3 regions of the Staphylococcus epidermidis genome follow, and region 3 is predicted to be linked to each of the others. Evidence: predicted binding sites of a transcription regulator. Region 3 holds the regulator's gene; each other region holds the start of a gene.
The links. The regulator LexA, encoded in region 3, represses DNA repair genes until DNA is damaged. The targets are predictions, from matches to a motif close to CGAACATATGTTCG.
Positions count from the first base shown of each region.

Region 1: the regulator LexA is predicted to act here: its motif matches at 9,030-9,043, upstream of FNL83_RS04480 (YolD-like family protein).
Region 2: the regulator LexA is predicted to act here: its motif matches at 5,828-5,841, upstream of uvrB (excinuclease ABC subunit UvrB).

Region 1 is NZ_AP019721.1:907,415-918,197, reverse strand. It holds gene FNL83_RS04525 (glycosyl hydrolase family 28-related protein) at 1-702, opposite strand, end outside; gene FNL83_RS04520 (cysteine hydrolase family protein) at 894-1,448, shown strand; gene FNL83_RS04515 (manganese-dependent inorganic pyrophosphatase) at 1,503-2,432, shown strand; gene FNL83_RS04510 (aldehyde dehydrogenase) at 2,732-4,111, shown strand; gene pglS (6-phosphogluconolactonase) at 4,223-5,251, opposite strand; gene FNL83_RS04500 (hypothetical protein) at 5,508-5,663, shown strand; gene blaI (penicillinase repressor BlaI) at 5,677-6,057, opposite strand; gene blaR1 (beta-lactam sensor/signal transducer BlaR1) at 6,047-7,804, opposite strand; gene blaZ (penicillin-hydrolyzing class A beta-lactamase BlaZ) at 7,911-8,756, shown strand; gene FNL83_RS04480 (YolD-like family protein) at 9,067-9,477, shown strand; gene FNL83_RS04475 (hypothetical protein) at 9,520-10,783, opposite strand, start outside.
Region 2 is NZ_AP019721.1:1,987,840-1,998,622, reverse strand. It holds gene secA (preprotein translocase subunit SecA) at 1-1,757, shown strand, start outside; one part of gene prfB (peptide chain release factor 2) at 1,953-2,024, shown strand; one part of gene prfB (peptide chain release factor 2) at 2,026-3,069, shown strand; gene FNL83_RS09775 (COG3942 and LysM peptidoglycan-binding domain-containing protein) at 3,409-4,209, shown strand; gene FNL83_RS09770 (YfbR-like 5'-deoxynucleotidase) at 4,518-5,159, shown strand; gene FNL83_RS09765 (CsbA family protein) at 5,165-5,398, shown strand; gene uvrB (excinuclease ABC subunit UvrB) at 5,955-7,940, shown strand; gene uvrA (excinuclease ABC subunit UvrA) at 7,948-10,782, shown strand.
Region 3 is NZ_AP019721.1:1,499,652-1,510,434, forward strand. It holds gene sbcC (exonuclease subunit SbcC) at 1-2,366, opposite strand, end outside; gene sbcD (exonuclease subunit SbcD) at 2,370-3,494, opposite strand; gene FNL83_RS07335 (CcdC family protein) at 3,602-4,069, opposite strand; gene FNL83_RS07340 (YneF family protein) at 4,301-4,528, opposite strand; gene tkt (transketolase) at 4,735-6,723, opposite strand; gene FNL83_RS07350 (DUF896 domain-containing protein) at 6,955-7,191, opposite strand; gene sosA (DNA damage-induced cell division inhibitor SosA) at 7,352-7,585, opposite strand; gene lexA (transcriptional repressor LexA) at 7,729-8,349, shown strand; gene FNL83_RS07370 (CAP domain-containing protein) at 8,703-9,728, opposite strand; gene guaC (GMP reductase) at 9,742-10,719, opposite strand.

The DNA of each region.
Region 1 (10,783 bases), 590 kb from region 3:
GATGTTTTGATTGATATGAATGTTTTCATAATAGCAGTTATATCTACTGGCATGAGAGCCAATAGCTCTATTCCACGCTTTCATTTTAGGATGATCTGAACAGCCAAAATAACATTTTTCAATGACAACATTTTTCGTAATCGTTCCATCTGTAGTTCCAAATTTAGGAAAAGCACCAGGTACTTGTATGTCCAATTGTACTGCTTCAGAAAAAGAACGATCTCCATCAATATCAAGAAATCCTTTAAATTCACATTCTGATATGTGTAAACCATTGATTCCGCATGCGTCGAGTGCATGCCCTCCAACAATATTTTTGAATGTTACACCTAAAATTTGAATGTCTTCTGCATGTCCCATGCACATGGCTGTATTATTATATGGATATTCGCCTCCATTCATATCAAAAGTTCCTCCTTTAATATAAATGTGACTATTTCCATTATAGCCATGATATAGCTTTAAGCGTCTACCATTTTTTAATAATGCATCTTTCCCTTTTCTTAAAAGTGTTGCACCTTCTTCCAATAACAATGTTGTAGAATCATAAATAACTAAAGCTTTTCTGATATAATAAGTTCCTTTAGGTATATAAACAGTGTGTCTGCCTTTTTTTGCGTAATTTAATGCTTTTTGAATCGCTCTTGTATCCTTATATTTACTTTTTTCTTTTAATCCGAAATCTTTTGCATTGATAAACATGTTATAACTCCTCATATATTTTAAATAATGATTGTGTGCTTAAAGTAAAGTCTATATACTATAATTACATTTCGTTTTAATTATGGTGTATATTTTTACTGCCAATTTAATTTAAACGATTACAAAAGTTTTAGCTTTATATAAATATACCAATCTAACGCTTTTTAAACACATATTGGGAGGCTGTTCTAATGAGTAACAAAGCATTAATCATTGTAGATTACTCTTTTGATTTTATTGACGATAATGGTAAATTAACATGTGGCAAACCTGGACAAGAAATTGAAACTTTTATTACTCAGCGTATAAAAAATTATCATAATAATCAACAGGAAATATTTTTCCTAATGGACTTGCATTATGAAAATGATAAATTTCATCCTGAAAGTAAATTATTCCCCAATCATAATATTCATCAAACACCAGGTCGTGAGTTATATGGCGAGGTAGGTAGATTATACAACTCAATTAAAGACCAAATGAATGTACATTATTTAGATAAAACGAGATACGATTCATTCTACGGTACACCATTAGATAGTTTATTACGTGAAAGACAAATCAATGATATTGAAATTGTGGGTGTTTGCACGGATATTTGTATTTTGCATACCGCTGTTTCAGCATACAATTTAGGTTATAACATCACTATCCCAATTAGAGGCGTAGCATCTTTTAATCAAGATGGTCATCAATGGGCACTCTCCCATTTTAAAAATTCTCTTGGTGCAAAAGTAGAAGATTAAACAACAATCATGATAAAATATGATTAACAATATATGTATAAGGAGATATTGAAAATGACAAAAACTTTTATTTTCGGGCACAAAAATCCAGATACTGATGCTATTTCTTCAGCTTTAATTATGGCTGATTTTGAGCAACAAACTGGTAATACTGAAGCAAAAGCTTATCGTTTAGGTGAAATAAGTGCGGAAACTCAATTTGCACTAGATTATTTTAACGTAGAAGCTCCAGAATTATTAAACGAAGATTTAAAAGGACAAGATGTTATTTTAGTCGACCATAACGAGTTTCAACAAAGTGCAGATACTATTTCAAACGCTACAATTAAACATGTGATAGATCATCACAGAATTTCTAACTTTGAAACAGCTGGCCCTTTATACTATAGAGCAGAACCAGTTGGTTGTAGTGCAACAATTTTATATAAAATGTATAAAGAACGTGGATTTGAAATTAAACCAGAAATCGCTGGACTTATGATTTCAGCTATAATTTCTGATAGTTTATTATTTAAATCACCTACCTGCACAAAAGAAGATGTAGATGCTGCTCAAGCACTTAAAGATATTGCAAATGTTGATTTAGAAGCATATGGTTTAGAAATGTTAAAAGCAGGTGCTTCAACTACAGATAAATCTGCTGAAACACTTGTCAATATGGATGCTAAATCATTCAATATGGGAGATTATGTAACACGTATTGCTCAAGTCAATACTGTAGATATTGATGAAGTTTTAGATCGTAAAGAGGAATTTGAAAAAGTTATGTTAGAAATGAGTGCCAATGAAAAATACGATTTATTCGTTCTTGTAGTTACTGATATTATTAACAGCGATTCTAAAATCCTTGTAGTTGGTGCTGAAAAAGATAAAGTTGGAGAAGCATTTAAAGTACAACTAGATGATGGTATGGCTTTCTTATCTGGCGTTGTATCACGAAAAAAACAAGTTGTTCCTCAAATCACTGAAGTTTTAACTCAATAACTTTAAAAGCATTAAAACTATATTGTTGCCCATGATATATTTTTTCATCCTAGAGTAATTTCTCAGTAGTTGATTGATTTAATAACACATTGATATCAGGTGTTATTAAATTGTTAGTTCTAAATTTCAGGAGTGGACTAAGAATTCGATATGAATTCTATTCCACTCCCTTTTTGTAACTTTTTAAACAAAATTTTTATATTTAAGAAGAAATAATCACTAATCTTTTTATGTTCTCATTTAATATATTCAGGACTATCTCAACCTCTTTACCAAAAAAATAATTTGGAGGTAATTTTATGACAATAATTAGAGATAAATTTAACAATAGTAAAGCTTTTTTTAATACGCATAAAACAAAAAACCTTAAATTTCGAAAACAACAACTTAAATTACTAAGTAAAAATATCAAAAATCATGAAAATGAATTATTAGATGCCTTATATAAAGATTTAGGTAAAAGTAAGGTTGAAGCATACGCAACTGAAATTGGTATGCTTTTGAAAAGCATAAAGCTAATGCGCAAAGAGTTAAAAAATTGGTCGAAAACCAAACAAACGGATACACCACTCTACTTATTCCCTACAAAGAGTTATATTAAAAAAGAACCTTACGGTACGGTGCTTATTATAGGACCATTTAATTATCCGGTTCAATTAGTTTTCGAGCCTCTCATCGGAGCAATAGCTGCCGGAAATACTGCTATAGTTAAACCTTCAGAGTTAACACCTCATGTTGCCATTGTGATCAAGGACATCATTGAAGATACATTTGATGAAGCATACGTTTCTGTTGTTGAAGGTGGTATTGAAGAAACCCAAACGTTATTAAGTCTACCATTTGATTATATGTTCTTTACTGGCAGTGAAAAAGTCGGAAAAATTGTCTATGAAGCTGCAGCAAGAAAATTAATTCCAGTTACTCTTGAACTTGGCGGTAAATCACCTGTCATTGTCGATGATACAGCCAATATCAAAGTAGCGAGTGAACGTATTAGTTTTGGTAAATTTACTAATGCTGGTCAAACATGTGTCGCTCCAGATTATATATTAGTTCAGCGGAAAGTTAAAAATGATTTAATAAAAGCTCTTAAAAAAACAATTACTGAATTTTACGGAGAAAATATTGAAAAAAGCCCTGATTTCGGACGGATTGTTAATCAAAAACACTTTAATCGGTTGAATGACTTGATTCAAATTCATAAAGATAATGTTGTTTTTGGAGGTAATAGTTCTAAAGAAGATTTATATATTGAACCTACTTTATTGGATAACATAACCAATGACAATAAAATCATGAAAGAAGAAATATTCGGTCCCATTTTGCCTATTATTACTTATGATAATTTCGATGAAGTACTTGAAATCATCCAAAGTAAATCAAAACCACTAAGTTTGTATCTTTTTAGCGAAGATGAAAACATGACACATAGAGTGGTTGAAGAATTATCATTTGGGGGCGGTGCAATTAACGATACGTTAATGCATTTAGCTAATCCTAACTTACCTTTCGGTGGTGTAGGTTCTTCAGGCATAGGTCAATATCATGGTAAGTATTCTTTTGATACATTTAGTCATATGAAATCATACACATTTAAATCTACACGTCTAGAATCGAGTTTATTTTTCCCTCCATATAAAGGTAAATTTAAATATATTAAAACCTTCTTCAAGAACTAGTGTTAGTTATCTCCATATGATTTGCCCTTGAGTGATATACAGAGTTTTGTTTTTTTATCTCATAACCACTCAAGGGCTTTTTATATCACTTTTCTATTATTCAAAGACATCTTATAGTAGTACACAAACACCTTCATTTGCTATAGCTTTTTTATCTTTTAATGAAAGTTTACCAGTTATGTTATCACGCTCAAAAATTGAAACTTTTGATTCTCCTTCTTGATGTGCGCAAATTAAATAGTTATCTGATTCAGTTATATTAAAGTCTCTTGGAAAGGCATCGTAACTTGGTTGTATTTCAATACTTCTCAGTGATCTGCCATCTTCTAAAACTTCAAATATAGCAATACTATCATGCCCTCTATTACTTATATATAAGTGCTTCCCATCATGTGATAGTCTCACTGCTGCTAATTTCGATTCCCCGTTAAAGTCACTTGGAATAGTTGAATGTCTCTCTAGCTCAATGAACTTACCGTCTTGGTATTCTGTAACACTCACCTCATTTGATAGCTCGTGAACGATATACGCGTGTCGTCCATCATTACTAAAAGCGATGTGGCGAGGCCCGTCTGAATTTTTGAATTGAGAAACTGCATATTGTTTTAAACCATCCTCACCAAATTTGTATGTTACAACTCTATCTGTACCTAAATCAGTAGCTACAACATACTTATGATCAGGTGTTTCATTTAAAAAATGAACATGTGATGAATCTTGTCTTTCATGTGAGCCAGTTGGAAATTCATGCTCAAGTTCTTCTATTAATTTCTCTATTGCTCCCGTAATTGGATTTAATTTATAAATCCTTGCAAGTCCTGCACCATAAACCGCTTCAAATAAATATTTACCATTACTAGACACTTGAATGTAACAACCAGTTCCCTGTTTTGATGCTAGACATTTATTAATTAATTCCAGTTGTCCATCTTCTTTAATACTAAAACTAGCTACACCACATTCTTCACCTTCTTTAGTAATCGCATATAAAAACGATTCATTACGAGTAAGATAAGTTGACGCTTCAATTTCATAACCAGTTTCTAACGCTTCAATAACTCCTGTTTCGTCATTTAGTTTGAAGCGATATATACCTTTACCACTCTTTTTAGTATAAGAACCTATATAACCTAATGTCATACCAAAACCTCCATAAAATCATTAATCATTGATTCAATTTTACCTTTAAGTATGTTTAATTTACAACGAAAAGTCATTTTACTTATTAACTTACTACTTATGATAACGAAATCAAATTAGAAATTACTTCGATCATACTAAAACATCACGAACAATTATATTGCCAAAAACTTTATATTGAAAAACAGAACAAATGTTCGTATAATGAAACTATAAGGATTGAGGTGATTGAATAATGAAAGATATATTTAATGAAATGGATTACCGTAATATACCACGAGACATGCTAGATAAAAATATTCCTACCGGTCGTGGTATGGTTAAATGGGCACAAATGGTTATATGTACTAATCTCATAAAAAAATCTAATTTAATAGGGTTCAAACATAATATATATGTAAATTATGTTTGAACCCTATATCTATTTATTTTTTACTAATATCATTTAAAATGGCTCGCAATTCTTCAATTTCTTTGTTATTTAATTCTTCATTTTTCGCAAAATTTAGCACTAAACTTTTCATGTCCCCTCCATACAGTTTATTAAGAAAGGTTTTAGCAGTTTTCATTTTAATATCGTCTTCTTTAATATTTGATGAGTAAAAATAAATATTCTCTGATTTGTATCGTTTTATAATCTCTTTTTTATATAGTCTTGTGATTAATGTTCTAATCGTTTTATCGCTAACTTCTTTATATTTTTGAATTTCAACTACAATTTCATTAGCTGATACTGATTTTTTATCCCATATTATATTCATAACATCCCATTCAGCCATAGATATTTCAACTTGCTTATTGGCCATTTAAAACACCCATTTCTTTTAATATTTTTTCACTGATTAATTCAGCATTTTTCCCAGACGGGTTTCCATCTGATAAATGTGTAGCAAAATAATACTTATCATGATTAGTAATTACGTAACCTACAAACCACCCATTATTATACTTCCCGTTTACTATACCTGTACCTGTTTTCCCATACAGTTCATACTTTTCATTTTTCTTAATCAATAATGAAGAAGATAATTGATTCTTTGCTTTTTTACTAAAATGGTTTTTTTGTTCCATCATATTTTTAAAAACTATTACTTGTTCAAGATTAGATATTTTCAAACTATCTTCCATCCAATAGCTTTTATAACTTCCCAAATTTTCATTACCATAATTTAATTGCTTGAGTTGAGCCGCAATATAGTTCTTTGGTATTTGATTACTAATACGTTCGAAGTACCAATTAACTGAATTTTGCATTGCTGTATTTAAATCTTGTTCCTTATTCCAAGACTCGAAAGGATAATGTTTATGATTCCATGACATACGTGAATTTTTATCACTTATGATATGACGGTCAAGTCCAAACATCGCTAAATAAATTTTATAAGTTGAATCAGGAGAATATCTTTTTCTACTTTCTTTTTCATTATAAATATAGTATTTGTCTTTCTTCATGCTGTACATGACGAAAGATCCACTATTTGAACCAAAATTTTTACTTTCATCTAAAATTTGGTGATCGTTCTGTAAGGGCTTTTTATAATTATAATCAGTTATGGATTGTCCCATCAAAAACTGGCTTTGAATTACTATGAGCAAAAAAGTAAAAATACAAATAAAAATTGGAATTAATTTAGACTGTTTTTTCAAATTGGCTTCTTTTATATTAATTAATCTTCTTTTGAGTAATGACTTTTTACCATTAAATGAATGGCTTAATATATTTTTATTAAAAAATGGAATATTTAATACGGAGTCCATAATAGATTCCGCATAAGTTTTAAATTCATTTTTGTTAATATTATTAAGAACAAATCTATCGGCTTCTACTTCATTGTCATGAATTATCTTTCTTTTTACAATATGTATTAATGGATTGTAACTCATAACAATAGAGAAGATATTAAAGATAATTAAATGTAAAGTATCTCTATTTTTAGCATGAGCATATTCGTGCAGTATTATATATTTTAGTCTTTTATCAATTACACTTTTAAAATATGAACTAGGAATCAAAATAATATATTTCCCATACCAAAAAGTTATTGGAGATTGAATAGTCTCTGCTTTTCGAATCACAATACTTTTTTTATATTGATGGTTGAAAAGTATCGTATCTACTTTATTTTTTTCATTTTCGTTTAGATAAAGTGACTGTTTCTTTAAATATTTAAGATATAATAAGGATTTCAAAAATTTAAAACTTAAAATAATAACTAAAACTATCCAAACAACTGTGCAGATATTATCAATTGAATCCCAATTAAACTTATGGATATCTGTTGTGAACTCTTGAATAGGTTTGGTGGTATTTATGTTATGGTTCAAGTCGTGTGACTTACTTTCAACTGTGGGCGCTTGATTATTCACATTATTAAATTTTATAAAAGAGAATTTAATTGGGATAAAAGGTATTAATCCAGCAAGCACAGTTAGATACCAAACTTTATAATTTAAACTATAATTAAAATAGCGTTTTAATATGTACTTAAAAAATACTAACAATAGAAATATAAAACAAAAGCTTACTACGCTCGTTATTAGTAATTTAGCCATTTTGACACCTTCTTTCAAATATTTATAATAAACTATTGACACAAATATTACAAATGTAATATTATTTATTCATAAAAATTATATTTGTAATATTGGAGGGTTTATTTTGAAAAAGTTAATATTTTTAATTGCAATTGCTTTAGTTTTAAGTGCATGTAATTCAAACAGTCCACATGCCAAAGAGTTAAATGATTTAGAAAAAAAATATAATGCTCATATTGGTGTTTATGCTTTAGATACTAAAAGTGGTAAGGAAGTAAAATTTAATTCAGATAAGAGATTTGCCTATGCTTCGACTTCAAAAGCGATAAATAGTGCTATTTTGTTAGAACAAGTACCTTATAATAAGTTAAATAAAAAAATACATATTAACAAAGATGATATAGTTGCTTATTCTCCTATTTTAGAAAAATATGTAGGAAAAGATATCACTTTAAAAGAACTTATTGAGGCTTCAATGACATATAGTGATAATACAGCAAACAATAAAATTATAAAAGAAATCGGTGGGAACAAAAAAGTTAAACAACGTCTAAAAGGACTAGGAGATAAAGTAACAAATCCAGTTAGATATGAGATAGAATTAAATTACTATTCACCAAAGAGCAAAAAAGATACTTCAACACCTGCTGCTTTCGGTAAGACTTTAAATAAACTTATCGCAAATGGAAAATTAAGCAAAGAAAACAAAAAATTCTTACTTGATTTAATGTTAAATAATAAAAGCGGAGATACTTTAATTAAAGACGGTGTTTCAAAAGACTGTAAGGTTGCTGATAAAAGTGGTCAAGCAATAACATATGCTTCTAGAAATGATGTTGCTTTTGTTTATCCTAAGGGCCAATCTGAACCTATTGTTTTAGTCATTTTTACGAATAAAGACAATAAAAGTGATAAGCCAAATGATAAGTTGATAAGTGAAACCGCCAAGAGTGTAATGAAGGAATTTTAATATTCTAAATGCATAATAAATACTGATATAATTCTATCTTTCATAAAAATTCATAATATCGTAGAACATATATATTATTTATAATTATATATGTTCTATTTTTTGTGTTCACATTAATTTTAAAAGAGAAAATACCATTAACATACCTAACATTATAATTCCAGTAACTATAGTTATAAAATCTCGATAATCTTACTCAGCTTTTCTATCTAGAAAATAACTTATTTTGAATTAATTAATCACCTTAACAAATTATATAATCCTTGCCGAAAAAGAACATACGTTCTATAATGATGATGAGGTGGTTAACATGATTCCAAATCCTAATGCGCCAGATGAATATAAATATGAAACTGATTATAGAAAAATACCAAGAAAATATTTAAAACCTAAAATCCCTCAAGGGCGGGGAAAAATCAAATGGCAAGCTTTTGCGACTCTCCCAAAACAGTTTGAAATTTTAGAGCAAATCATAATGAATCAAGATAAAGTTGAAAAACCATTGCTAACATATGATTCATTAGATAATTTAGATCAGATTTTCCAAATAAAAATTAGAAATGATGAGTTATGTACAATCACATATTGGGAAGACGGTAACATTTCAAAATATACGGGAAAAATTTTAAAAAAGGATGAAATTGGTAATACATTTTCCTTTTCTGATACTAACAATAATATATATAATTTAAATAATACTAACGTTTGTAGTATCACTTAGCACTATTTAAACTTTTTAAAAGCTTAAATAGTGTTCTTATAATTACCTTTTTCGAAATACTTCTAGCAAAATCATTATAAGTATGATACTGATATTAAATATATTATTTTTATCACTGAAAAAAATTTCTACTACTTGGAAAATTGATAAAAGACTTATTATTAACAAAAGTTTATTTAATTTTTCGCTTCTTTCTTCTTCCTTATATGACTGCTCCAATTCAATTAGTGATAATTCTTCTTTGTTTAATTCTTCAATATACTGAGGAGATTTAAAATCATTATTATTCTTTAGATACAAATATAAATATAAACTAGGTAAAAGCTCTGTTCTATAAATAATTGCAATAGATCTCTTGAAATTTAGTATCCATTGTCTAAAATATAGGGCTTCTTTTTTTCCATTTAAATTATATTGTTGATACCCATACAATTGTAATTCATTTAACATAGTTTCTAAGAAAAAGAAATTAGCAGAACTACTGAAATAAATTGCCATTTGAGAACATTGTTCTAAAACATCTCCTTCTTGCTCATTCATCCAAACTACAAAAATTGATGCTTTATTCAAGAAATTTATATAATTATCGCTATAACCATCTTGCCTAAAATGTTTACTTTTTCCTTCAAATGAAAAAATAGGCGCATTTACTAACCACTCTTGAATTTTCACATCCTCATAAAAAGGATCATCAGTAAATTCATTTTCATTAGCTAAATAATAAACTTCAAAGTCCATATTTTTAGATACTTTATATTCAAAAATATCCTTACTATTATTTTTTATAATTCTATTAATTTGCCTAGAAACATCTCTAATATTTTTACCATGTCTATTGCCATACAATTGATACTGTCTTTGTCTATTATTATTTTCTTGATTAATTAGAGGATATATCGTATCTTTTACATATGAGAAAGTACTATACAAGTCGCTTCCAAAGTCTATACTCTCTAAATCTTCAATGATTTCTACAACAAATGTACCATTGTTAAATATAGTTAAGGTTAAAAAAAATAAATTTAAAGTGTTATCATGAGTAATTTCAATATGTGGAGTGAATATATATTTTTTATATTTGTATCCATGTATATTTTTTTGATCAAACAATCCTTCATTAATATTTACATTAGTAGCAAATTTTTCTAAAAATTTTTCTAGTTTTTCGTGATATTCTTTTGTATGTCTTTTATATTTTCCAGGTAAAACCCAATAATCATAATTTACCTGGGGGTTGTCAGGAGATAAAATGCGTATAACTCCTTTTACATTCAATAGAATTTCCTCAATTTTTTCAAACCAAGGG
Region 2 (10,783 bases), 490 kb from region 3:
AAAAAACCAAAGCTGTACATCTTACAGAACAAGGTGCAGATAAAGCTGAACGTATGTTCAAAGTAGATAATCTTTATGATGTTCAAAATGTGGAAGTGATTAGTCATATTAATACAGCTTTAAGAGCTCATGTTACTTTGCAACGCGATGTTGATTACATGGTCGTTGACGGTGAAGTATTAATTGTTGACCAATTTACTGGACGTACAATGCCTGGACGTCGTTTTTCTGAAGGTTTACACCAAGCAATTGAAGCTAAAGAAGGTGTAGCAATTCAAAATGAGTCTAAAACGATGGCATCCATTACTTTCCAAAACTATTTCAGAATGTATAATAAGTTAGCGGGGATGACTGGTACAGCGAAAACCGAAGAGGAAGAATTTCGTAATATCTATAATATGACAGTTACCCAAATTCCAACAAACAAACCTGTTCAACGTAAAGATAATTCAGACTTAATTTATATTAGTCAAAAAGGAAAGTTTGATGCGGTAGTTGAAGATGTTGTAGAAAAACATAAAAAAGGACAACCCGTCTTACTAGGTACTGTTGCTGTTGAGACTTCTGAATATATTTCAAATTTACTAAAAAAACGTGGTGTCAGACATGACGTATTAAACGCTAAAAATCATGAACGCGAAGCTGAAATCGTTTCAAACGCGGGGCAAAAAGGTGCAGTTACAATTGCCACAAATATGGCTGGACGTGGAACAGATATTAAACTTGGTGATGGTGTTGAAGAGTTAGGTGGACTTGCTGTTATTGGTACTGAGCGTCATGAATCAAGACGTATTGATGATCAATTACGTGGACGTTCAGGACGCCAAGGTGATAGAGGAGATAGTCGTTTTTACCTATCTTTACAAGATGAATTAATGGTACGTTTTGGTTCAGAACGCTTACAGAAAATGATGAACCGTTTAGGAATGGATGATTCAACGCCAATCGAGTCGAAAATGGTATCTCGAGCTGTAGAATCAGCTCAAAAACGAGTAGAAGGTAATAACTTTGACGCGCGTAAACGTATTCTAGAATACGATGAAGTTTTACGTAAGCAACGTGAAATTATTTATAATGAGCGTAATGAAATCATTGATAGTGAAGAAAGTTCTCAAGTCGTTAACGCGATGTTACGTTCTACATTGCAACGTGCGATTAATCATTTTATTAATGAAGAAGACGATAATCCTGACTACACGCCATTTATCAATTACGTTAATGATGTGTTCTTGCAAGAAGGAGATCTTCAAGATACAGAAATTAAAGGTAAAGATTCAGAAGATATTTTTGAAATTGTATGGTCTAAAATTGAAAAAGCATATGCACAGCAACAAGAAACATTAGGAGACCAAATGAGTGAATTTGAGCGGATGATTTTATTACGTTCAATTGATACACATTGGACTGATCATATTGATACGATGGATCAATTGCGTCAAGGTATTCATTTACGTTCATATGCACAACAAAATCCACTTCGTGATTATCAAAATGAAGGTCATGAATTATTTGATATCATGATGCAAAATATCGAGGAAGATACATGTAAGTATATCTTGAAATCAGTGGTTCAGTTTGAAGATGATGTAGAACGTGAAAAATCTAAAAGCTTTGGTGAAGCAAAACATGTAACTGCTGAAGATGGCAAAGAAAAAGCAAAGCCCCAACCGATTGTAAAAGGTGATCAGGTAGGTAGAAATGATCCATGCCCATGTGGTAGTGGTAAAAAATATAAAAATTGTCATGGAAAAGCGTAATCAATAAAATAGTTTAAATATAAAGGCTGAGGCATATCTAATTATGAATGACTCAGCCTTTATTTACATCGCTTGTAAGTTAAATGCTTAGTAATATGATATAGCGATGAAATGGCCGTTTATTTTTAAAAAATAGGCATATACTGTATGATATAAATATTATGACATAGTATGATTAAATAGGAGAGAAGATGAATGGAACTATCTGAAATTAAAAGAAATTTAGAAGAATATCAAAATCACTTAAATCAAATTAGGGGGTCTCTTTGACTTAGAAAATAAAGAGACGAACATACAAGAGTATGAAGAAATGATGACCGATCCTGATTTTTGGAATGATCAAACTAAAGCACAAGATATCATTGATAAGAACAATGCACTAAAATCTATAGTAAATGGGTATTATCAACTGACAAATGCTGTCGATGATATGAGTGCGACGAGAGAGTTATTACAAGAAGAATATGATGAGGATATGAAGATAGAATTAGAAGAGGAAGTTCAGCAATTTGAAGAACAAATTGATCAATATGAGTTACAATTACTCCTCGACGGACCACATGATGCAAATAATGCTATATTAGAGCTTCATCCCGGTGCTGGCGGTACAGAATCACAAGATTGGGCAAGTATGCTTCTTAGGATGTATCAACGTTACTGTGAACAAAATGGCTTTAAAGTTGAAACGGTTGATTATCTTCCAGGAGATGAAGCAGGCGTTAAAAGTGTCACATTACTTATTAAAGGACATAATGCTTATGGTTATTTAAAGGCAGAAAAGGGTGTTCATCGTTTAGTTAGAATTTCACCTTTCGATTCATCTGGTAGACGCCATACTTCTTTTGCATCATGTGATGTTATTCCTGATTTTAATAATGATGAAATTGAAATTGAGATTAACCCAGATGATATCACAGTGGATACTTTTAGAGCTTCAGGCGCTGGTGGACAACATATTAACAAAACTGAGTCTGCAATTAGAATTACACATCACCCTACAGGTATTGTAGTCAACAACCAAAATGAACGATCTCAAATAAAAAATAGAGAAGCTGCAATGAAAATGTTGAAGTCCAAACTTTATCAATTAAAGTTAGAAGAGCAAGAGCAAGAAATGGCTGAAATTCGAGGCGAACAAAAAGACATTGGATGGGGAAGTCAGATTCGTTCTTACGTCTTTCATCCATATTCAATGATTAAAGATCATCGTACGAATGAAGAAACTGGTAAAGTAGACGCTGTTATGGATGGAGAAATAGGCCCATTCATAGAAGCTTATTTAAGAAAAGAAATGGATAGTCGAGACGTATAATTGATATACGCATAATCATTATTTGATTTATCAATGATTATGCGTATTTTTCATTAAGCAGACAGAATAGGGAGTTAATTTTTAAAGTTATATTTACTTTATATGTAGTCTGCATTTTCTAATGTTACCGTAGTAAATTCAATCTTATACGAGAATGACTTTAATTTGACCTGTACATCATAAGGTTAGGAACTAGTGGAGTAGATAATCACCTCTAGATGTAAAAATACACTTCTTAACTATTATATTACATCAATATAACAATACCCTTAGCTTCATTTGATTGTGCTATATTAAATTTGTGAATTAATAATCAACTAGCAAAGGAATGACAACTAGATGAAAAAAACGCTAACTGTAACGTTAAGTTCGATTGCAGCTTTTATTGCAATCAACACTGCAGCTAACGCACAAGAATCTGAGACGTCGCAACTAGACACATATGCAACGGGTGATGTAATTACAAATCAATCAAACTTAGGTATTTACATTGTAAAACCTGGAGATAGTTTATATAAAATTGCTTTAGAACATAATCTTTCTTTAGAAGAGCTTTATGCATTAAATCCTGGTGTAGAACCTCTTATTTTTCCGGGAGATGAAATTGTAGTATCTGAAACTGCATTTGAACAATTTAATAACACAAACACATTCGTAAATTATGAAACTAACTACATTCCAGTAGGATATAATAATGTATCAACTGATACTTCCAACACTACTTATGATAATTATGATAGTGAATCAACTGATACATACTCTGTGTCAAACGCCTATGATGGTCTAAGAAGTGTATCTAACTCAGGTAATTTATACACTACTGGTCAATGTACTTATTATGCATTCGATCGTCGAGCTGAGCTAGGGAAACCAATTGGAAGTCTATGGGGCAACGCTAGTAACTGGGCATATTCAGCTAATCAGGCTGGCTTTAATGTAGATCACACACCTGAGGTTGGTGCTGTATTCCAAAGTGGTCCGGGTCAAAATGGGGCTGGTGCTTATGGACATGTTGGCGTTGTTGAATCAATCAATTCTAATGGTTCTGTAACTGTTTCGGAAATGAACTGGAATGGTGGCGTTAACGTAAAATCTTACAGAACTATTAGCAACCCTAATTCATATAATTACATTCACTAAATGGCTATTTATATTCAAAGTGTGAATGAACTGCGCGTATAATTGTCTCTTATGTTATATAAACGTTCTAGACAATTAAATTGAAAATCATGTTGGTTGAACAACACCTCCATATATATCAACATGTTTTACCCATAAATTACGTATTAGAGTAGAATAGTGAGTTCAAAATGAATTCATTATTCTACTTTTTCTTTTGTAATAAAATAGAAATGATTTACATGATAATTTACTTTCAATAATAATATTGATTGATATAATAACAATAAGAATATAGACTAATTTTAATATTAAGGAGGTGTCTTATTATGGGAATGCATCAATATTTTAAAAGACTATCAGATTTAGAAAAATTAATAAGATTACCAGGTAAATTTAAATATTTTGAACACAATGTCGCAGCTCATTCTTTTAAAGTAACTAAAATTGCGCAATATATGGCTACTGTCGAAGAATATCATGGAAATAAAATCGATTGGAAGAGTCTCTATGAAAAGTCACTCAACCACGACTTTGCTGAAGTGTTTACAGGTGATATCAAAACACCGGTAAAATACGCAAGTAAGGAATTAAAACATTTATTCTCCCAAGTTGAAGAAGAAATGGTCGATACGTTTATCAAAGAGGAGATACCAACACAATATCAGCACGTGTATCGTGAACGTTTACAAGAAGGTAAAGATGATTCTCTAGAAGGTCAAATTCTATCTGTTGCTGATAAAATTGATTTATTGTATGAAACATTTGGAGAAATACAAAAACGTAATCCTGAGCCACTATTTTTTGAAATATATGAAATGAGTTTAGAAACTATTATACAATTTGATCACTTAGAATCTGTAAAAGATTTTATTGAAAATGTTATACCTGAAATGCTCACAGAAAACTTTATTCCTCGAACTGAATTACGTGAAACAACAATGTCAATTCTAAACAGAAGAAATGGGTGACGATAATGATTTGGTATGTTTGTGCGGCCTTCTTTCCTTGTATATTAGTTGTGCTGTTTAGTGTGGTGACTAGAAGTAAATGGATTGGTACATTAGTCACACTGGTAATAATAGGGGCATCAGTTTATAAAGGATTCTTTCACAACGAATGGATTATTTTTATAGATGTGACAAGTTTATTAGCTGGTTATTTAATAATTGATCAACTTGAATTTCATAAGAACCAAAATGATTCTTAAGAATGCGTTTGTTCAAACAAAAATTTTGAAGTATTTGTTTTTTTGATTTATTATTACATTGAACTGTAATAATAGTGATTATGATTTTATTTTAAAATTGTTGAATCATCATTATTGCTCATTTTTTACTTTAAATTGATGTTTATAGTATTTTGAATATTAAGTAATCCATGGTGTAAACATTAATAACTAAATATTAAATAGTAAATATTTTAATAGCTAGAACATAATAATTGATACATTGTGAATATAAAAGCGAAAGATTTTAAAGTGCAGTGTGTATATAATATGTATTTGATTGTACGTTTAAGAAAAACATCGCACATCATACATTACTGATAAATAAAGCTCTAAGACAATTTCTTACATAAGAAATCATCTTAGAGCTCTTGTTTTAGAATAAGCATTATAAATGTTATATTTCACAAGCGAACAAATGTTTGTATTGTTCTTATAGAATTTGTTAAAATAGAAAATGATATTCATGAAAAAGTAATTGATTTGAGATGTGTAAAATCTTTATAAATGATAACAATATTAGGAGGCGTATTTTGGAATGGTAGAACATGTTCCATTTAAGTTAAAGTCTGAATTTGAGCCACAAGGTGATCAGCCACAAGCGATACAAAAAATTGTGGATGGCGTAAATGAAAGGAAACGTCATCAAACCTTATTAGGTGCAACTGGGACAGGTAAAACTTTTACTATGAGTAACGTAATTAAAGAGGTTGGTAAACCTACACTTATTATTGCACATAACAAGACATTAGCAGGTCAACTATATAGTGAATTTAAAGAATTTTTCCCAGAAAATAGAGTTGAATATTTCGTTAGTTATTACGACTACTATCAACCTGAAGCATACGTGCCTTCAACAGATACTTTTATTGAAAAAGACGCCTCCATTAACGATGAAATTGACCAACTACGACATTCTGCTACAAGTTCTTTATTTGAACGTGATGATGTCATTATTATCGCAAGTGTTAGTTGTATCTATGGTTTAGGTAATCCGGAAGAATATAAAAATTTGGTTGTTAGTGTACGTGTTGGTATGGAGATGGAACGAAGCGAATTGTTGAGAAAGTTAGTTGATGTACAATACTCACGTAATGACATAGATTTTCAACGTGGTACATTTAGAGTGCGTGGAGATGTTGTTGAAATATTCCCAGCTTCTAGAGAAGAAATGTGTATTCGCGTAGAATTTTTTGGAGATGAAATTGATCGCATCAGAGAAGTTAACTATTTAACTGGTGAAGTAATTCGAGAACGTGAACATTTTACAATTTTCCCTGCTTCACACTTCGTTACTCGTGAAGAGAAAATGAAAGTAGCTATTGAACGTATAGAAAAAGAATTAGAAGAGAGACTAAAAGAATTACGTGATGAGAATAAATTATTAGAAGCTCAAAGGTTAGAACAACGTACTAACTACGATTTAGAAATGATGAGAGAAATGGGCTTTTGTTCAGGTATTGAAAATTATTCTGTTCACTTAACTTTAAGACCATTAGGTTCAACACCATATACATTGCTTGATTATTTTGGAGATGATTGGCTTGTCATGATTGATGAGTCTCACGTTACGTTACCTCAAATTCGTGGTATGTACAATGGGGATAGAGCTCGTAAACAAGTATTAATAGACCATGGATTTCGTTTGCCAAGTGCGTTGGATAACCGACCATTAAAATTTGAAGAATTTGAAGAAAAAACAAAACAACTTGTTTATGTTTCAGCTACACCAGGCCCATATGAGTTAGAACATACAGATGAAATGGTTGAACAAATTATACGACCTACTGGTTTACTTGATCCTAAAATTGATGTGCGTCCAACTGAGAATCAAATCGATGATCTTTTAAGTGAAATCCAAGATCGCGTTGACAAAGATGAACGTGTACTTGTGACAACACTTACTAAAAAAATGAGTGAAGATTTAACTACATATATGAAAGAAGCGGGGATTAAAGTTAATTATTTACACTCAGAAATTAAAACATTAGAACGAATAGAAATTATTCGAGACTTACGTATGGGTACTTACGACGCAATAGTTGGGATCAATCTGCTGAGAGAGGGTATAGATATACCTGAAGTATCTTTAGTTGTAATTTTAGATGCAGATAAGGAAGGCTTCTTACGTTCTGATAGATCTCTTATTCAAACTATTGGGCGAGCAGCACGTAATGACAAAGGAGAAGTCATTATGTATGCGGATAAAATTACAGATTCTATGCAATATGCAATAGATGAAACACAAAGACGTAGAGAAATACAAATTGCTCATAACAAAGAACATGGCATCACGCCGAAAACAATTAACAAAAAGATTCACGACGTCATTAGTGCTACTGTGGAGAGCGATGAGACAAATCAACAACAACAAACTGAATTACCTAAGAAAATGACAAAGAAAGAACGTCAAAAAACAATAGAAAATATAGAAAAAGAAATGAAAAAAGCAGCCAAAGATTTAGATTTCGAAAAAGCAACAGAGTTAAGAGATATGTTATTTGAATTAAAAGCAGAAGGGTGACGATTAAATGAAAGGACCGTCAATTGTAGTAAAAGGTGCACGAGCACATAATTTAAAAGGAGTAGATATTGAATTACCTAAAAACAAGTTGATTGTCATGACTGGACTTTCAGGCTCAGGTAAATCTTCGTTAGCGTTCGATACTATTTATGCTGAAGGTCAACGACGTTATGTGGAATCGTTAAGTGCATATGCGCGACAATTTTTAGGACAAATGGACAAACCTGATGTAGATACCATTGAAGGTTTGTCACCAGCAATATCTATTGATCAGAAGACGACAAGTAAAAACCCACGTTCTACCGTTGCCACTGTGACTGAAATCTATGATTATATTCGATTATTATATGCGCGTGTCGGTAAACCGTACTGTCCTTATCACGGTATAGAAATTGAATCACAAACTGTTCAACAAATGGTTGATCGTATTTTAGAATTGGAAGAACGTACAAAAATTCAATTACTTGCTCCAGTTATATCACATAGAAAAGGAAATCATGAAAAATTAATTGAAGATATAGGTAAGAAAGGATATGTGCGTTTACGTGTTGATGATGAAATCGTCGATGTAAATGAAGTGCCTCAATTGGATAAAAATAAAAATCACACAATTGAAGTTGTTGTTGATAGACTTGTAGTTAAAGATGGCATTGAGACGCGTTTAGCGGACTCTATTGAGACAGCACTTGAACTTGCTGAAGGTAATTTAACAGTTGACGTTATTAATGGAGAAGAACTTAAATTCTCTGAGAACCACGCATGTCCTATATGTGGTTTCTCTATTGGTGAATTAGAACCTAGAATGTTTAGTTTCAACAGTCCGTTTGGTGCGTGTCCAACTTGTGATGGTTTAGGTCAAAAACTAAAAGTAGACCTAGATTTAGTCATTCCTGATAAAAATAAAACTTTAAATGAAGGTGCAATTGAACCATGGGAACCAACAAGTTCGGATTTTTATCCAACTTTATTAAAACGTGTATGTGAAGTCTACAAAATTAATATGGATAAGCCATATAAAAAATTGACTGATAGACAAAAAAATATACTTATGAATGGTTCTGGAGAAAAAGAAATTGAATTTACTTTCACGCAACGAAATGGTGGTACTCGTAAACGTAAAATGGTTTTTGAAGGTGTGGTACCTAACATTGACCGTCGTTACCATGAATCTCCCTCTGAATATACACGCGAAATGATGAGTAAATATATGACAGAGTTACCGTGTGAAACTTGTCATGGCAAACGCTTAAGCAAAGAAGCGTTATCTGTATACGTAGGCGACTATAATATAGGTGAAGTCGTTGAATATTCAATTAAAAACGCGCTTTATTATTTCGAAAATTTAAAATTAAGCGACCAAGATAAATCGATTGCAGATCAAATTTTAAAAGAGATTATTTCAAGATTATCATTTTTAAATAATGTTGGTTTGGAATATTTGACTTTAGATCGCTCATCAGGGACTTTATCTGGAGGGGAAGCACAACGTATTCGTTTAGCAACACAAATTGGTTCACGATTAACCGGAGTACTATATGTTTTAGATGAACCTTCTATTGGATTACATCAAAGAGATAATGATAGATTAATTAATACTTTAAAAGAAATGCGTGATTTAGGTAATACACTTATTGTCGTTGAACATGACGATGATACTATGAGAGCAGCTGATTATTTAGTTGATGTGGGTCCGGGAGCTGGTAACCACGGTGGAGAGGTTGTCTCAAGTGGTACCCCTAATAAAGTAATGAAAGATAAAAAATCCTTAACTGGTCAATATTTAAGTGGAAAAAAACGAATTGAAGTCCCTGAATACAGACGAGAAATCACCGATAGAAAGATTCAAATTAAAGGTGCTAAAAGTAATAATTTGAAAAATGTAAATGTAGACTTCCCACTATCTGTCTTAACTGTTGTTACAGGTGTGTCAGGTTCTGGTAAAAGTTCACTCGTCAATGAAATTTTATATAAAGCATTAGCTCAAAAAATTAATAAATCTAAAGTGAAACCTGGGAATTTTGATGAAATTAAAGGAATTGATCAATTAGATAAAATCATTGATATTGATCAATCGCCAATAGGTAGAACACCACGTTCTAACCCAGCCACATACACTGGTGTCTTTGATGACATAAGAGATGTCTTTGCACAAACGAATGAAGCTAAAATACGAGGTTATCAAAAAGGTAGATTTAGTTTTAATGTCAAAGGTGGACGATGTGAAGCTTGTAAAGGTGATGGAATTATAAAAATTGAAATGCATTTTTTACCAGATGTCTATGTACCTTGTGAAGTATGTGATGGTAAACGCTATAATCGTGAGACTTTAGAGGTAACATACAAAGGTAAAAATATTGCGGATGTATTAGAAATGACTGTTGAAGAAGCTACGCATTTCTTTGAAAATATTCCTAAGATTAAACGTAAATTACAAACACTTGTAGATGTTGGGTTGGGGTACATTACTTTAGGTCAACAAGCTACTACATTATCTGGTGGCGAAGCGCAACGTGTAAAACTCGCATCAGAATTGCACAAACGTTCAACGGGGCGTTCTATTTATATTCTTGATGAACCAACTACAGGATTACATGTCGACGATATAAGTCGTTTATTAAAGGTATTGAATCGTATAGTGGAAAATGGTGATACGGTCGTTATTATCGAACACAATCTTGATGTTATTAAAACGGCTGATCATATTATTGATTTAGGTCCAGAAGGCGGTGAAGGTGGAGGAACAATCATCGCAACTGGTACACCTGAAGAGATTGCTCAAAATAAAGGGTCTTACACTGGTCAATACTTAAAACCAGTATTAGAGAGAGACAGCGTTGAATAGT
Region 3 (10,783 bases):
TTTTCTATAGATTGTCGTAATTCTTCTAAATTTAATAATTTTTTGCCCTTAACCAATTCTTTGAGTCTGTTAATCTCTATTTCATAACTTTGATAGTTCTTATTATAAATATTAATTTCTCTTTCTATTTCATCTTTTTGAGCACTTAAATCTGCAGCGCTTTTGACTTGATCATAAGACTCAAAACCAAGTTGTTGCATTTCTTTTTCCATTTTTAATTCTAAATTATTTATTTCCTTACTTGTTTGAGTTAAATTCTCAGTTAAATGTTTTTGATCATTCATTTCTATCTTTAACTTATTATTCAACTCGTTCAATTTATCTTTAGTTTTCTCATTCTCATACTCATACGTCTCAACTTGTTTTTTAGCATGAGAATAATAAGTTTCAAAATCATTTACTGATGAAAATTGTGAATGTCGTTCAAAATCATTAATTTGAATTTCCAGTTTTTCTTTTTGCGTGTTCTTTCGACTCAAATCTAAATCAAACTGATGTATTTTATTAACTATTTCTTTTTCTTGTTTCTCAAAATTTTCTACTAACTTATTTATGCTTTGTTGCTCGTCTTTTAGTTGATTCAAATGATTAAGCTGTTTTTGAAGCTCACTAATATCCTTCTTTTCTTGTTTCTCAAAATTTAATTCATTTTCTCTATGATTTAATTCTTCAATTCGAGTTTCTATTTTGATTATTTCATCACGAATTTTTACCTTCTTACTTTCTAACCGTTTTATTTTATTATTTTTTTGAGCAATTGATTCAAAATCAATATGTTCTCCCAATGAATGTATTTCATTACCACAAATTGGACAGGTATCTCCAATTGACATAGCGGACTTTATTTCATTTACAAAATCCTTTTTGTCATTCAAATCAATTAAAGTCGCATCTATATTGGTGATTGATGATTCAATTTCATTTAACTGTTCTTTCTTCTCTTTTAATTTGCTAAGATAAGATGATTTATCTAGTTGTAATTTATCAAATAATTTCTCATCCTTTTTTTGTCTTTCAGATTCATCTATAATCTTTTTCAGCTTATAAATCTCTTCAGTGTAATGTTCAATAATTGCAAAATCTTTGTTCTTGTTGTTCATTTCTTTCGTCAATTCTTCTTTTTTGGTTATTAAATCATTATATTCACTGTATAATCTTTTTATTTCTTCTTCAATTACCGGTTTTTGTTGATAACTACTAATAATCTTATCTAATTGATTGAAGAAAACTTGGTTTTTTTCTAGATACTGATTAAATTGAGTTATTTCATTTTCTCGTGTTGATAAATGTTCGAGTTGTTTTTGAAAACCTTTAATTTCATTGTGATAGTTTGTTTCGTTTAATTTTGATTGCTCATGAAGTGACACTAATTCATCTTTATCTTTTTTTAAACTTTGTAACCTAGTAAAATAAGTGATTAATACTTTAGATTCCTGAATCATTTTTAATTCTTGCTTTAATTTATCAATATAATTTTGTTCTTTTTTCAAATCGTCAAATTTGATTTTTTCCGCTTTTAATTTTTTAGTATTCTCACTTAATTCAACATTCACTTTATATTTATGATTTAAATCATCTAATTCCTTAGTTATTTTATTCTTAGCTTCTTCAAATGACTTGAGAATTTTGCATCCATAATCATTAAATTGTGGGAATTTTTCAATCATTTTATCTGTCTGAGAACTCTCTAATTCTTTATATAAGGCCAATTCATCATTATTAAATGTATCTATATCATTCCATAAATTTTCAATTTGAGTGTATCTATTTTCAATTTGTACTTTTTCTTGCTTTACATTTTCTACAAGTAGATGTCTAATCTCATCAAATCGCTCACTATTAAAAAGTGTTCTAAGAATCGATTGTTTGTCTTTACTATTTGACTGAAGAAACTTTTTAAATTCTCCTTGAGGCAAAATAAATAATTGACGAAATTGTTCAGCATTAACGCCTAATAATTGTACGATAAATTGATTACCTTGATTCACTTTACTTTCTCTTAATTCAAATTGATTATCAACTAATTCATATATATTTAACTTGGCTTGTGTTTTAGTTATATTCCCCTCTTTAATAAATGGCGCTTCTCTATGAATTTTAAAAGTTTGATTATTAACTTTAAATTGATAAATTACAGACATTGGCGATTTACCGTCTGCAAAATGACTTCTTAAATCTCCTTCTTTTCTAGTTTTGGTCGAAGCCATACCGTATAATGCGTATACTATAGCATCAAAAATCATTGTTTTACCAGATCCAGTTTTACCACTAATTAAAAAGAGTTGATCAGTTTCAACTTGCTCAAAATCAATAGTTTCTTTAATAAAAGGGCCAAAGTTCTCCATAACTATATGTAAAGGCTTCAAATCTTACCCCTCCCTATCCAATATAAAACTTAACAAGTGCTTTATTTTGTCTGATTGAACTTGACTCAGATGTTGATCTGTCATATTTTTATAAAAATTTTCTATAATTGTCTGATCATCTTGTTTTTTGATTTCAACATGGCTAAAATTCTCACTATGATCAAATACTACATTCGATAGTGCTAATATATTGGGATAAATTTGTTTCAGTTTCATCATTGGATCAGTAATATGAGAAACATTCGTTAACTTAAAATGAAAATAATTATTTTTATTTTTTACTTTAATTCTTTCTTGAATAATATCCTCATAATCACCTTCAATAACTTCTAGTTCTCTTAGAGGTTTTAAAGGAACGAAGGTTTCATTTAATAGTTGGTTGTTTTCAATATCAAGAACTCTATATCCTTTAGATTGATTTACTTCAGAGAAAGAGTATTGCAAAATCGAACCGCTATATTTGATAAAAGAGTTATTTATACTAAATGGATGATGTAGGTGCCCGAGCATTACATAATCAAACAACCGAAAAGAATGCATATCAACTGATTCTACTGTTCCAATAGTTAATGGTCTTTCTGAATCTGAAGTTTTACCGCCCTCAATAGTTAAATGACCAATTAATATATTCACCTTATTATTATCTATGGAACTAGACATTTGCTCTAAGCATTCGTTTAATGCTTGTTGATATGTTTCTATTTGCTTATCTTTAAAATAATTTTGTACTTCACTCACAGTTGCGAAAGGTAAAGTGAAAAATTGAACACCACTCAATTCTATTGGATCATCAATATTTTCTAGTTGAGTTCTTATGTAAAGTTGATTATTCTCAAACCATTTAGAGCCATAATTCAATCTTTCCCTACCATCATGGTTACCGCTTATCATGATTATTGGAATTTTAAGTTCTATATTTAGGTATTCAATAGTCTCTTCAAGTAAACCTATCGCTTCTTTACTTGGATATGAGGTATCATACAAATCACCTGCAATTACTATTAAATCTGGCTGTTCTTTCTCCATATGTTGTTTAAACTGAGTTAAAATATATTTTTGATCTTCAAGCAATTGTTTTCCATTTAAAATTTTACCCAGATGCCAATCAGCGGTATGTACAATTTTCATAATTATCCTCCTGATAAGAACGTTTGTTCGTTTTAATTCTATATGCTTTTTTTATCTTTTTCAAGTAAAAAACCACCTATCAAGATAATGATAAGTGGTTAAATATATTACTTAATAAGATTCTTTTGCAATTTTTTATATTTATAAAGCATTGCACATCTCCAAGGTACTATCATACAAAATGCGAGTAAAAAAAACATACCAGCAATTTCACCTGGATCAATTTCGCTACTTATAAATATTTTAATAACTGTTCTTATTATTAATAATGATATTAAAATAATTGGAAATGCTTTAGACCGTTTCATATAAATATTATCATCTTTAACTTCGAATCTAGAAGTCCAGATTAAAACAGTAGAAAACAAAACACCTAATATCAATGATTCTAACATTTCCATACCAGTTAATCGAAAGTATGGTACCACATACATCAATGCACCGGTAGCCATGAAAAATGGTGGTAAGATAATTTTCTTTTCATTGACTGGAAACTGTTGTGCTTTCATTCTTATCACTATAACGACAGCACCCATTAGAAATGCAAATACAATGGAAAAGACTAAATAAGTCAAATTGACACCCTCTTTTGACATAAACTTATTCGCTTAAATAATCATTTGATAGTATATCATTATCACTATAAAATTGACACTTTAAACGTTCAATTTTTAACATTTAAATACATATATAGTATTTAATTCATTACTAGAACATAAAATTAATATATTAATAATAATAAAAAAAGAGCGCTACAGTTATTCGATAAGTTTCTGTAACACTCGTTAATATAATGTCTATGAACCTTACATTTTTTGATTCATATTTTTATTCATCATTGTCATCATTTGATTAATTTTCTTTTGAGATGGTTTTTGTCCCATTTGCATCATCATCATACGTAGCATTTCCTCATTGATAGGTGGATTTTTCTTTAAGTAATCTTTCATATATTTTCTAGCTAATAAGAAACCACCAATTAAACCTGCAATAAGTGCTATAACGATTAGAATAATTGCTACCCAAATTGCCATTGTTTCACCCGCTTTCTTTATCCTTATGCATTTTACTAAATTCGTTCTGTTATTTCAAGACATTCTTGAATAATAACGATTAGTACTCCAATTATTATCATAACAAAGCCAAAGATATTATTAAATTCTATTTTAAAATCTAAAAGGTTACTAACCAAATTTGATGGTTAGTAACCTAAAAAGTTCAACTAAATCATTGTCTAGATTTATAATGAACGGACTTGTTTTAAAATATTTTCTTTAGTGAATCCATACTTTTCAACTACTAAATCTCCAGGAGCACTAGCGCCAAAACTATTTATACCAATGACTTTACCTTCAATTCCAACATATTTATGCCAACCAAGTGGTGATGCCATTTCGATAGCTATACGTTTAGTAACATCAGAAGGTAAAATTGATTCTTTATATTCAGAAGATTGTTGTTCAAATGCGTACCAGTTTGGCATAGAAATAACTCGTACACCTTTACCTTGTTGCTCTAATTCTTTTGCGGCTTCTACAGCTAAATTAACTTCTGATCCAGATGCCAATAATAAATATTCAAGTTGTTGTTCTGTTTCAAAAACAATATATGCGCCTTTTCTCACACCATTTTCAACTGTTTGTTTATCAACATCCAAAGTTGGTAAATTTTGACGAGTTAACACTAATGATGTTGGTGTGTGTTCTGATTCAAGTGCAACTTCCCAAGCTACACGTGTTTCATTACCATCAGCTGGACGAATAACATTCATGTTAGGAATAGCACGAAGACCTGCTAATTGTTCAATAGGTTCGTGTGTAGGGCCATCTTCACCTACAGCAATTGAATCATGAGTAAAGATGAACGTTGAATTGAGTCCCATGATTGATGATAATCGTAAAGCTGGTTTTAGGTAATCACTGAATACAAAGAATGTTGCTGCATATGGATGAAGTCCACCATGTGCTGCCATGCCGTTTATTGCTGCTCCCATTGCAAATTCACGTACACCAAACCATACGTTTTTACCTTCTGGAGTATCTTTATTATAATCTTTAGCTTCTTTAACGTTAGATTTATTTGAACCTGCTAAGTCTGCTGATCCACCAAAGAATGAAGGTACAAACTCGCTTAATTTTTGAATTATTTCTCCTGAATCAGCTCTAGAAGCACCACTGTGATTTAAATCATATTCTGGTAAGGCATCAGCGTAATTATTTGGTAACTTACCACTCATTGCTAATTTAAATTCTTCAGCTAATTCCGGATAGGCTTCACTATAATTTTTAAGCATATTATTCCAAGCCTCTTCATTTTCATTTGCACGTTTTAACATTGTTGATTTAAATATTTCGTATACATCTTCAGGAACATTAAAACGTTTTTCAGGATCTAATCCATATTCTTTAAATGTAAGTGCACGTTCTTCTTCACCAAGTGGGGCACCATGAACTCCATTTGAACCAGCTTTATTAGGAGAACCAAAACCGATAATAGTTTTAACTTCGATAATAGTAGGTCCTTGTTGTGATTTAGCTTGAGTGATTGCATTATCAATCTCATCTAAATCGTTACCATTTTCAACTAGAATATAGTTCCAACCATAGGCTTCGAAACGCTGTTTTGTATCTTCAGAAAATGATTTATCTAAATCTCCATCTAAAGATATATCATTTGAATCATAAAGGACAATTAATTTATCTAACTGATTATGACCTGCAAAAGATGCAGCTTCATGTGAGATACCTTCCATTAAGTCACCATCTGACGCTAATACATAAGTGTAATGATTAACTATATCAAATTGGTCCTTATTAAATTTACCTGCTAAATGACTTTCTGCTAACGCCATCCCTACAGACATGGCAAAACCTTGACCTAATGGACCAGTAGTAACTTCTACGCCATCAGTATGTCTATATTCTGGATGTCCAGGCGTCTTCGAACCCCATTGTCTAAATTGTTTAAGTTCTTCAAGTTCTAAACTACCAGAGACATGTAATAAGCTATACAATAAAGCCGAACCATGACCTGCTGATAGAATAAATCTATCTCTATTAAAAAAATCTTTAGATTGAGGGTTAAAATTAAGGTGGCGCGTCCATAAAGTATACGCCATAGGTGCTGCTCCCATAGGTAATCCAGGGTGTCCTGAATTTGCTTTTTCGATTGCATCAATGCTTAAAGCACGTATCGTATCTATAGCTAATTGATCTTTTTCATTAAACATCGTTGTGTCTTCCCTTCTACAATTAATATCTATTTTTAATTATAACTTATTTTATTTTAAAATGATAAAGAAAAATCAGATAAATTAGATCTAAGGATATAACTGGATTCAAACTATATACGTAGTTTAACTCCCTAAAAGTTAATTAAAAATAAATTATTTCTAAGTAAATCATCAATGACTACGAAAATTTTCAACTTATATATCAATGATGGGTCGAGCTCTATTGTTTTATTTATTGTGTTTCTCTTCTTGTATCTTTTTTAACTTTTCAGGTGTCACATCATTTCCTTCAGGGTCAATGACCTTAGTATTTTCTATCTGTTGCTTAAACCCTTTTCTAAATTCTTCTAAATACTGTCTTCTTAATTTAGTCTGTTCTTTAGCCTCTTCATTGGTTAAGCCATGTTCTTTCTTTTTTCTGGCTAATTCATTTATTCTATCAATATTTAAATTTTCTTTACTCATTTGAAACCTCTTTCTTAATGCATTAAATTTTATTATTGCTATCATAATAATTAACAAATATTCTGTTAGTTTTAATAATACTTATTACTTGAGTAGAATATATCAAAAAAATAAGCATAACCAAATTGTTACGCTCATTTTACAGTAGATAATATGAAAGTTAATTAACTAATGCGAACACAGACTGATCATTCTGTTCGCTATTTTGTTTGTCTTTATAGTTTTGAGTAGTTCCTTGTTGATTATGTTGATGAATCTTGTGGTCAGTCATTTCGTACGTTTGTTCTGATTGAGCACCTTGGTTAACGCTTAAAAAGAAAGTTGAAAAAATAATACAAGATACTATTACTATTGTCATATATGTTAAAAATTTATATTTGTATTTTAAAATCATCCAATATCACTCCTAGAACATTTGTTTGTATAAGTAATTTATCAGAACATAAATTCTGTGTCAACAACATTACGAACAAATGTTTGTTAGAAAATGTAATTAATGATATAATAATCTCAAACAACAATAAGGAGTGCCTATTTATGAGAGAACTCACTAAGCGACAAAGTGAAATATATGATTATATTAAGAAAATTGTTCAAACAAAAGGTTATCCACCAAGTGTTCGAGAAATTGGCGAAGCTGTCGGTTTAGCTTCAAGTTCTACAGTACATGGACATTTATCTAGATTAGAAGAAAAAGGATATATAAGAAGAGATCCTACTAAACCTAGAGCTATCGAGATAGTTAGTGAACAATTAGATGAGGTAAATGTAGAGGAAACAATACATGTTCCGGTTATCGGTAAAGTTACAGCCGGCGTTCCAATTACAGCTGTAGAAAATATAGAAGAATATTTTCCACTACCAGAGCACTTAACTTCAACACATAACAGCGATATATTTATTTTAAATGTAGTTGGGGAAAGTATGATTGAAGCTGGAATATTAGATGGCGACAAAGTAATTGTACGAAGTCAAACTATTGCTGAAAATGGTGATATTATAGTAGCTATGACTGAAGATGAAGAAGCTACTGTTAAACGCTTCTATAAAGAAAAAAATCGTTATAGACTACAACCTGAAAATAGTACTATGGAGCCTATTTACTTAGATAATGTCATTGTAGTAGGTAAAGTAATAGGATTATATAGAGAAATGTAATAAATTTATAATCAATATCTTATTTTTAAGTGTAGGCCTCCTTATATTTTTTATATGGTTTAAAAAACAAATACCCTAGGACAGCAACTGATGTCCTAGGGTTATTTAATATATTAATTTCGATGCCAGTGTTAGTGTTAAGATAACGCTTTTATCAATTTTTTCACTCTAAACCACACCTGTTGCGAGAGAAAAATTCAATACAACTTCTGACCAACCGATTTTGTTTTTTTTTTCTTATCTAATATTTCTTTCACTTTTTCAAGTATATCAGTTTGTTTTTTATTTTTTTGCTTCATATTTATCTACATCCTTACGGACTATATTTACCCATAAGTCATATATATAAACATTTAACTTGTATAATTTTCGGTCCAAAAGGGTTGTCTTCGATCATTGAAATATACACCTACGCCCAAATAATCAAAATGGGTGTTTAAAATATTCTTTCTATGCCCCAATGAATTCATCAAACCTTCATGTGCATAGATACTATTCAATTGTCCATATGCTAAGTTTTCTCCAGCAGCATTAAATTCTATTCCATCTTTTTTTAATCTATCAAAAGGAGAAAGTTTCTTTTGATTTACATGGTCAAAATAATTATGCTTAACCATGTCAACACTATGCTTACGCGCAGTATGAGAAACATCCTTAGAATAATCTAATGTTTTTAAGCCATGCTGTTTTCTTTCAGCATTGACAATGTCAAAATTTTGCAACTCAAAACTCTTTGCAAGTAATTTAGATGGTTTCCCATATTGATATCTTAATCGATTTTCCATTTTCTCACTAACTTGTAATAATGACTTCACACCATTATCTCTGTGCTTATCATAAAATACTGTGGTATAAATATGGTCTTTATGGAAAACATCATATTCATTACTTTTTACATCAAAACCAACTTTCCCTTTTTTTATAACTTGAATCGGGGGCCCATATCTTTCCCTAACAACATCTTTAGGAGTATCATACTTAATTTGAGATTTTGATGAAATAAGATTTTGATTTGTATACAGTGCATTAACATGATTGTTAATATAACTCACCATCAAAAATTGATTATAATCATTTGAATAATATGTGTACCAATTTGTGCCATACACACTCGAAGTCATACGCTTATGTTGTCCCAATTGTGCTTCAACATCTTTTTTAGTCATATTCATCTGTATATTGTTGATTGCAAATTCTTGCTTTTTAGGAATCGCTAATTGAGTATTATCGTCATTTGAATCAGAATCAATCCATCGATTAATTTGATGACGTATATCATTTTGAGCTTTAATCATAAAAGTAGTTTCTTTGACTGGCGTAAAAATAACGATGCAAAGTAAAACTGTAATCAATAAAAGAAATCTTTTAATTGTATTCACCTACTACTTTTTACTAATCTCTATCACCATTAAAGATTGAATTTCTTACTATGACGTAATCAACTGTTCTTAATGACTTCAAGTCCTTTCCTCCTGCATATGAAATTGAACTCTGTAAATCTTGTTCCATTTCAGTAAGGGTATCTTTAAGAGATCCTTTGTGTTCTACAAACATTTTTTTACCTTCAACGTTCTTATGTTCACCTTTTTGATATTCTGAGGCACTACCAAAATATTCTTTATATTTTTTGCCATCTAGCTCGACGGTTTCACCCGGTGATTCCTCGTGGGCAGCAAATAAAGAGCCAATCATTACCATAGTGGCACCAAAACGAATTGATTTGGCTATATCACCGTGGGTTCTTAACCCTCCATCTGCAATAATAGGTTTTCTAGCTGCCTTATTACAAAGATTTAACGCAGAAAGTTGCCAACCTCCTGTACCAAATCCAGTTTTAATTTTAGTAATACATACTCTTCCTGGACCAATACCTACTTTTGTAGCATCTGCACCGGCATTCTCAAGTTCTCTTACTCCTTCAGGCGTCCCAACATTACCAGCTATCACAAAACTATTTGGTAAATGTTTTTTTATATGCTTAATCATATTTATAACTGAATTTGAGTGACCATGAGCAATATCAATTGTTATATATTCTGGTATGAGCGATGAAGAAGCTAATTTTTCAATAAAATTAAATTCGTTTTCTTTAACTCCAACAGAAATAGAAGCAAATAACCCTGCATGATGCATTTTTTTTATAAATGGAATTCTATTTTCTTCATTAAATCTATGCATGATATAAAAATAATCGTTTTCTGCAAACCATTGTGCAAGTTCTTCATTCATGACTGTTTGCATATTTGCTGGAACAACTGGCAATTTAAAAGTACGAGGCCCAAATTTAACCGAAGTATTACACTCAGATCTGCTTTCAACAATACATTTATTGGGAATTAATTGTATATCTTCATAATCAAAAATTTTCATCTTTTTTAACCCCTTACAATAGAATTAATCTTCAAAATGTTTAATGAAAATACGAATAATACCT